Skermanella rosea: one gene and its partner. The protein of the gene in region 2 interacts with the protein of the main gene of each other region in a pairwise test. Links are inferred from orthologs where the notes say so. Each region holds a gene or a part of one and is shown on either strand. Other genes may lie near its edges.

Region 1 (3,280 bases), 2.8 Mb from region 2 along the record:
CCATGGCGTTGAGGTACTGGACGCTCCAGACGTGGCGCTGGCCGGTCAGGGTGACGCGGCAGGTGCCGTAGCCCCGGGAGACCGCCTGGACCGGTCCCATGCCCAGCGTCCGTTTGAGGAACGCCATGTCCGTCTCGTTCATGGGGAACAGGGTGAAGCTGATGACATGGTTGCGGTCGCCCTGGGCATAGGCCGCCGTACGCGCCCGAAGCTCGGCCAGGACCGGCATGACGTTCATGCAGCCATCGGGCGGCTCGCCGATCTCCAGCTGCGCACGGGTGCCGCCCAGGGCGGCGGCGCGCACGACCCCGGGGACGTCCGCCACCTCGATATGGTCGCCGGCCAGGGCGCCCGCGGGACCGTCCGCCAGGGCGAAAGTCTTCACCCGCCAGACCCCGGGCAGGACCGACTCCTGGATCTGGTACTCGCTGGTGCCCGCCACGACGATGCCGACCTCGCCCTCGCCCAGGGCGTCGTCCAGCAGCGTGATCGCCGGCTCGTCCAGTCCGGTGAGCGGGAACAGTGCCGGCGGGGAGTCGACCGTGAAGCCGTCGAGGGCGGCGCGGACCGCCGCCAGGATATGGGCGGCATCCGCCAGCCCCGGCGCCGTGCCGGGCAGCGACAGCCGGTCGAGACGCCGGACGGCGGCCGGCATCCGCATCAGGTCCAGGGCCTCGGCTTCCGTGCCGCCCAGGAACACGCCGGTCGGCTGCTCTTCGTTTTCCCATTTCATCGGGTGGCGCATCGTGGTCGTTCCCTTTCTGGCGGCAGGGGCTGCGGGGTTCGGTCAGGGGCTCGGCGGCGCGGCTTCGAGGAAGGCGCGCGTCTTCTCGACGTAGCTCTGCCAGTCCTGGATCCGGGGGATCAGGCCGACGAACTCGCCCCGGCGCATATAGACGAGGGTGGGCACGACCAGCACGCCGAAGCGGGGCTTGAGCGCGGCCTCGGCCGCCTGGTCGACGATGCCGACGCGCAGCCGGCCCGGGAACACCGTATTGAGCTCGCGCAGGACGACGGCGACGTCGTTGCTTTCGGGCCGCTGGCGCGGATCGCCGGTGAAGAAGAGGACCGCCATTCCGCTGCCGTCCAGGAAACGGTCGACCGTGCCTTCGGTGATCACCGGGCAGTTCTCGATCGAGATCAGGCGTTCGATGACCGTTGCGGGCATCAGGCATTTCCTCGTGAAGGGACGGGTTGCGTCTCGCGCAGATGGTCGGGGAGCTGGGGTTCGCGGCCGATCAGGTCGGCGAACAGATGCTCGAAGGGATCGCCCCGGCCAGCCGCCTCCAGCGCGTCGAGCGCGTCGTTGATCAGCGGGACCTCGGCCTCATCCAGGGTCCGGATCGCGGTGTCCACATGGACCATGACCCAGGTGCCGACCGGCAGTTCGCCGGTCAGCAGCAGGCTGACCCGGCGCTCCTCGCCCCGGCCGGCACACAGAGCGGTCAGTCCATTTTCGGAGCGGACTTGCATGGGGATGCCGATGCACATGGCCGTTCGGCTCCGGTCAGGCGAAGAATCGGGAGTCGCCGACGCGGCAGGCGTCTTCGGCGGAGGGGCGGCCGGCTTCGTAATCGGTGAGGCCGATACCGCCGTGCAGCAGATGGTCGGGAGCGGCGGTCCGCGGCGTCGCGTGACAGCCCCAGCGCGCCAGCTGCTCGACCGCGATGGCCAGGGCCAGCTCGATCCGGGCCCGGACCGGCGGGGTCAGGCTCCCGCCGTAGTCTTCCAACTCGACGGCCTGGACGCCGATCAGCAGGATGTCGTCGAGGGTGCCGCCCAGCAGTTCGGCGGCGCTCAGCACGTCCTGGAAGCCGGTCTGGTGCAGGCTCATCTTCTTGGCGCCCGTGAACTTGGGCACCTCCTCGCCGCGCACCAGCTTCAAGGTCCCCGGCTCCTCGCCATAGTCGATCGCGTCGAACACGATGACCCGGCGGGCGGCCTTGACGTAATGGACGAGGTAGAGGCCCTGGGTGCCGCCGTCCATCACCAGGACGTCGTCGGGAAAGCTCCAGCGGCGGTGCAGCTCTTCCACGCACCGCACGCCGAAGCCCTCGTCGGCCCAGAGGATGTTGCCGATGCCCAGGACGAGGACGGGACGACCGGTTTCGATGCTCACTTGCCGTCGTCCTTGAACATCCGCCAGCCGCTGATCATGGTGCTGATCATGCTCTGCCGACTCATGATGTCCTCGCGGACCGCGGCATAGACGTGGATGATCACGAAGGTGACGATCACCCACATGCCGAGATGATGGATCGTGTGCAGGTTCTGCGAGTTGCCGGCCAGCGGGATCACCCAGCCGAACAGCGTGTCGAGCCAGCTCCCCTGGCCCGCTCCCTCGGAGTAGAGCGCGAAGCCGGTGACGATCATGAAGATGCTGCCGACGCTGTAGATCGTTACCATGGCGAGCTGGGCCAGCGGGTTGTGGCCGATATACTTCTTCGGATAATCGCGCATGAAGGCGTACCACTGCGCCTCGACCAGCACTTCCCGCCAGAACTTGCCCGACCAGAACGGCAGGACGAACATCTGGCGGGCATGGACGTTGCCGACGAACGCCCAGTAGATCCGCCCGGCCATGCCGATCGCCATCACGTAGCCGGCGGCGAAGTGGGCGAAGCGGATATAGCCCATCAGGTAGGCGTCGCTCGCCTCGCCCGGCTGGGAGCCCGGCGGCGAGCCGATCAGGTAGCCGGTGACGGCGAGCACCAGGATCGCGGCGGCGTTCACCCAGTGCCACAGGCGGACCGGCCATTCATAGACGTAGATGGCGGTCTGGCGGACCTGCAGGCGGTTCCGCGCGGTCGCGAGATCGGCGATCTCGTCGTCGGCGGAGGATGGTGCCGGGGGCTTGTCGACATGCGCGGTCATGGGGGCGTTCCTCCGCTCAGCGCACGGTGACTTCGGTGAGTTCCCTGCCGTCCGGCGCGATCACGTGGGTCGAGCAGGCGAGGCAGGGGTCGAAGCTGTGCAGGGTGCGCAGGATCTCCAGCGGCTGCTCCGGATCCGCCATGGGGGTGTCGAGCAGCGAGGCCTCGAACGCGCCGATATTGCCCTTGGTGTCGCGCGGGCTGCCGTTCCAGGTGGTCGGGACGACCGCCTGGTAGTTGGCGATCTTGGTGTTCTCGATCCGGATCCAGTGGCCGAGCGCGCCGCGCGGCGCCTCGGTGAAGCCGACGCCCTTGGCCGACTTGGGCCAGCTCGACGGGTCCCACTTGGCGGTGTTGGCCGTGGTCTCGTCGCCGGCCTTGATGGTGCGGACCAGCTTGTCCTGGAA
Region 2 (3,731 bases):
GGCGCAGCCATGAGAGGAGGAAGCCCACGATGCCCAGCGCAACCGCAGATAGCACATAGGGCATGAACTCCGCCTCATGCCAGAACAGGCTGAAACTTACACCCCTGTTCCATGCCATGACCAGATTGAAGTAGGAGGTGACCTCGATCACGCGGGGATCGTGCGCCATTCCCACGACCTCGAGCATCCACCACTTCGACGCCTGGTCCAGGATCATCACGAAAACGGCGATGATAAGGCCGGGACGGATCATCGATCGGGAACGCGCCATCCGGCCGGCCTCGCCGCGGGTCTGGTCGGTCATTCCGCGGCCTCGGGCAGGTGTTCGACCGCGTCGGAGCAGCGGTGGCACAGGGTCGGATGGGCGGCGTCGGTCCCCACCTCCGGCAGGACCCTCCAGCAGCGCTCGCACTTGTCGCCGTCGGCCAGATCGGGAACGACCCCGACGCCCGGCACATCCTCCAGCGTGAAGGCGCCGTCGGGCACCGGGCCGTCGACCACGCGGATCGCCGAGGTGATCGCGACCTCCGCCAGGTCGACGCCTTCCAGCGCCGCGTGCAGTTCCGGCGTGACGGTCACGACCGGGGCCGACTGGAGGGAGGAGCCGATGCGCTTGTTCGCCCGCTCCAGCTCGAGGGCGCCGGTGACGACCCGGCGGACGTCGCGGACCACTTCCCACTTCTTCGCCAGATCGGGGGCCGACCACTCCGGGGGGATGTCGACGAACCTACGCAGATGGACGCTCGGGACCGGGCCGTCGTTGCCGTAGCGGCTGAGCCAGGCCTCCTCCGTGGTGAAGCACAGCACCGGGGCGAGCCACGCGGTCAGGCACGAGAAGAGCTGGTCCAGGACGGTCCGCACCGACCGCCGTCGGACCGAATCGGGCCGGTCGCAGTAGAGGCTGTCCTTGCGCACGTCGAAGTAGAAGGCCGACAGGTCAACCGCGCAGAAGTTATGCAGCGCCGTGAACAGGCTGTGGAAGTCGTAATCGTGGATGCCCTGGCGGACGGTCTCGTCCAGCTCGGTCAGTCGGTGGAGCACCCAGCGTTCCAGCTCCGGCATCTCGGACACGTCGATCCGCTCCTCCTCCGAGAAGTCGGCGAGCGCCCCCAGCAGGTAGCGGAGCGTGTTGCGCAGGCGCCGGTACAGGTCGGCCTGGAACTTCAGGATCTCCGGCCCGATGCGCAGGTCTTCCGAATAGTCGGAGCCGACGACCCACAGGCGCAGGATGTCGGCGCCGTACTTGTCCACGACCTCCTGCGGGGCGGTGACGTTCTTCAACGACTTCGACATCTTGCGGCCCTGCTCGTCGAGCACGAAGCCGTGGGTCAGCACCGCGTCGTAGGGCGCCCGGCCGCGGGTGCCGCAGCTCTCCAGCAGCGAGGAGTGGAACCAGCCGCGGTGCTGGTCCGAGCCCTCCAGGTAGAGCGAGGCCGGCCATTGCAGGTCGGGCCGTGCTTCCAGCACGAAGCTGTGGGTCGAACCGGACTCGAACCAGACGTCCACGATGTCGAACACCTGGTCGTAGTCGGCCGCCGCGTAGGCATCGCCCAGGAAGAACTGCGGGTCCCGGGCGAACCAGGCGTCCGAGCCCTCCGTCTGGAACGTATCGGCGATACGGTCGAGGACGGCCTGGTCCTTCAACGGCTCGCCGGTCTTCTTGTCGATGAACAGCGCGATCGGCACGCCCCAGGCGCGCTGGCGGCTGATGCACCAGTCCGGCCGGTTCTCGATCATCGACGCGATGCGGTTGCGCCCCTGGGGCGGCACCCAGCGGGTGTCGTCGATCGCCTTCAGCGCCACCTGCCTCAGCTCGTTCGTCTCCATGGAGATGAACCACTGCGGAGTGGTGCGGAAGATCAGCGGTGCCTTCGAGCGCCAGGAATGGGGATAGCTGTGGACCAGCTTGCCCTTGGCCAGCAGGCCGCCGGCATGGGCGATGGCCGAGATCACGGCGCCGTTGGCGTCGCCCGGCTTGCCCGCGGGCGTGTAGACCCGCTTGCCGGCGAACAGCGGCACGTGCGGATAGTAGGAGCCGTCGTCGTCCACCGTCTGCGGCACCTGGATGCCGTGCCTGCGGCCCAGGTTGAAGTCGTCCTCGCCGTGGCCGGGGGCGATATGGACGAAGCCGGTGCCGGCATCCGCCGTGACGAAGTCGCCCGGCAGCAGCGGCACCGGGAAATCGTAGCCCTGGCCGTGCAGCGGATGGGCGCAGCGGGTGTCGGCCAGCCGGGCGCCGGGGAGAGTGTAGAGCTGGCGCCATTCGGTGATGCCGGCCGTCTTCGCGAGGTCGCCGGCCAGCGCGGTGGCGACCACCAGCCGTTCCCCGACCCTGGCGCCGCTGCCCTCGGCCACGGCGGCCACCTTGAACACGCCGTATTCCATGTCGGGGCCGTAGCCGATCGCGCGGTTGCCCGGCAGCGTCCAGGGCGTGGTGGTCCAGATCACGACGGAGGCGTCGTCCAGCTCCGGCGTGGCGGGGGCGGAGACCGGGAACCGCACCCAGACCGTGGTAGAGGTATGGTCGTGGTACTCGACCTCGGCCTCGGCCAGGGCGGTCTTCTCGACCACCGACCACATGACCGGCTTGGCGCCCTTGTAGAGCCCGCCGTTCATCAGGAACTTGTGGATCTCCCGGACGATCGTCGCCTCGGCCGGGAAGGTCATGGTCATGTAGGGGTGCGACCAGTCGCCCATCACGCCGAGCCGCTGGAACTCCTCGGCCTGGATATCGACCCATTCCTGGGCGAACTGCCGGCACTCCGCCCGGAACTGGAGGATCGGGACCTGGTCCTTGTCCTGCCCGGCGGCGCGGTACTTCTCCTCGATCTTCCACTCGATCGGCAGGCCGTGGCAGTCCCAGCCCGGCACATAGACCGAGTCCTTGCCGAGCATCTGCTGCGACCGGCTGACCACGTCCTTCAGGATCTTGTTGACCGCGTGCCCGACATGGATGTTGCCGTTGGCGTAGGGCGGGCCGTCGTGGAGGATGAATTTCTCCCGGCCGGCCGACTGTTCGCGCAGCCGGTCATGGAGCCCCTGCTCCGCCCAGCGCCGCAGCAGCTCGGGCTCCTTCGCGGGCAGGCCGGCGCGCATGGGAAAATCGGTGCGGGGCAGGAAAACGGTCGATTTATAGTCGCGGGTCATGATCGGGTCCAGGCAGCCGGCGGCAGGCAGGTGCGGGCACCGGCAGGCCGTCGGGTGAAATCAGGGAAGAGCGATAGCATCGCGGAGGCTCCCGCGTCCAGCCGTGGCGGCGGGGAAGCGACTAGATGGCGCCGTCAAAAGGCGGAATGCCCGGCCCTCAGCGGAGGACCGGGTTGCTAATTCGCCGGGGCCGCGGGGCGGCCATATGCGTCAAGCCCAACATGATGGCGGGAGTTTAGGCAGGCGGCGGCCGGGGGTCAAGGCGGCGCCGCGACTCCCGTTGCCTTCGCCGCTGCCTTTGCCGCGGATCAGAGAAAAAACCGCCGACATGCCGGCTCCCCGGATTAAACCGCTCCCTCCCGCGTAATCGTCGCGAAACGGGCTGGTGGCCTCGGGAGAGCGCGGTGCGGCGGGAAAAGTGGTGGACCTTGAAGAGGGGACGAATCGTCGCGATCGCGGCGGTCGCCATCCTCGTGCCGGCGGGAGCCGGATTCCTGGCGGGGCGGACGGCGCCGCAGCCGGTCGAGGTCGCGCAGATCGCCTGCGGCCTTCCGAAACAGACGGTCAGCTTCACCCTGCCCGCC

What was found.
Region 1: the proteins of ileS (region 2) and JL101_RS18835 interact in binary tests that used the Escherichia coli proteins (3 or more experiments, as listed by UniProt). The link is inferred for Skermanella rosea from one-to-one orthologs.

What each region holds. Positions count from the first base shown.
Region 1 is NZ_CP086111.1:4,043,390-4,046,669, reverse strand. What follows is about bases 314-3,280. They hold JL101_RS18835 (HyaD/HybD family hydrogenase maturation endopeptidase), read right to left. Parts: upstream 2,120-3,280; coding sequence 1,508-2,119; downstream 314-1,507. Other genes in these bases: JL101_RS18825 (nickel-dependent hydrogenase large subunit), read right to left, coding at 2,891-3,280; cybH (Ni/Fe-hydrogenase, b-type cytochrome subunit), read right to left, coding at 2,116-2,874; JL101_RS18840 (HypC/HybG/HupF family hydrogenase formation chaperone), read right to left, coding at 1,168-1,491; JL101_RS18845 (thioredoxin domain-containing protein), read right to left, coding at 788-1,168; JL101_RS18850 (hydrogenase expression/formation protein), read right to left, coding at 314-733. Also shown: more of JL101_RS18850, read right to left, coding at 1-313.
Region 2 is NZ_CP086111.1:1,211,168-1,214,898, reverse strand. Bases 101-3,518 are described here. They hold ileS (isoleucine--tRNA ligase), read right to left. Parts: upstream 3,148-3,518; coding sequence 301-3,147; downstream 101-300. Other genes in these bases: lspA (signal peptidase II), read right to left, coding at 101-304. In the rest of the region: more of lspA, read right to left, coding at 1-100; JL101_RS05645 (hypothetical protein), read left to right, coding at 3,576-3,731. UniProt on the Escherichia coli protein: Catalyzes the attachment of isoleucine to tRNA(Ile). As IleRS can inadvertently accommodate and process structurally similar amino acids such as valine, to avoid such errors it has two additional distinct tRNA(Ile)-dependent editing activities.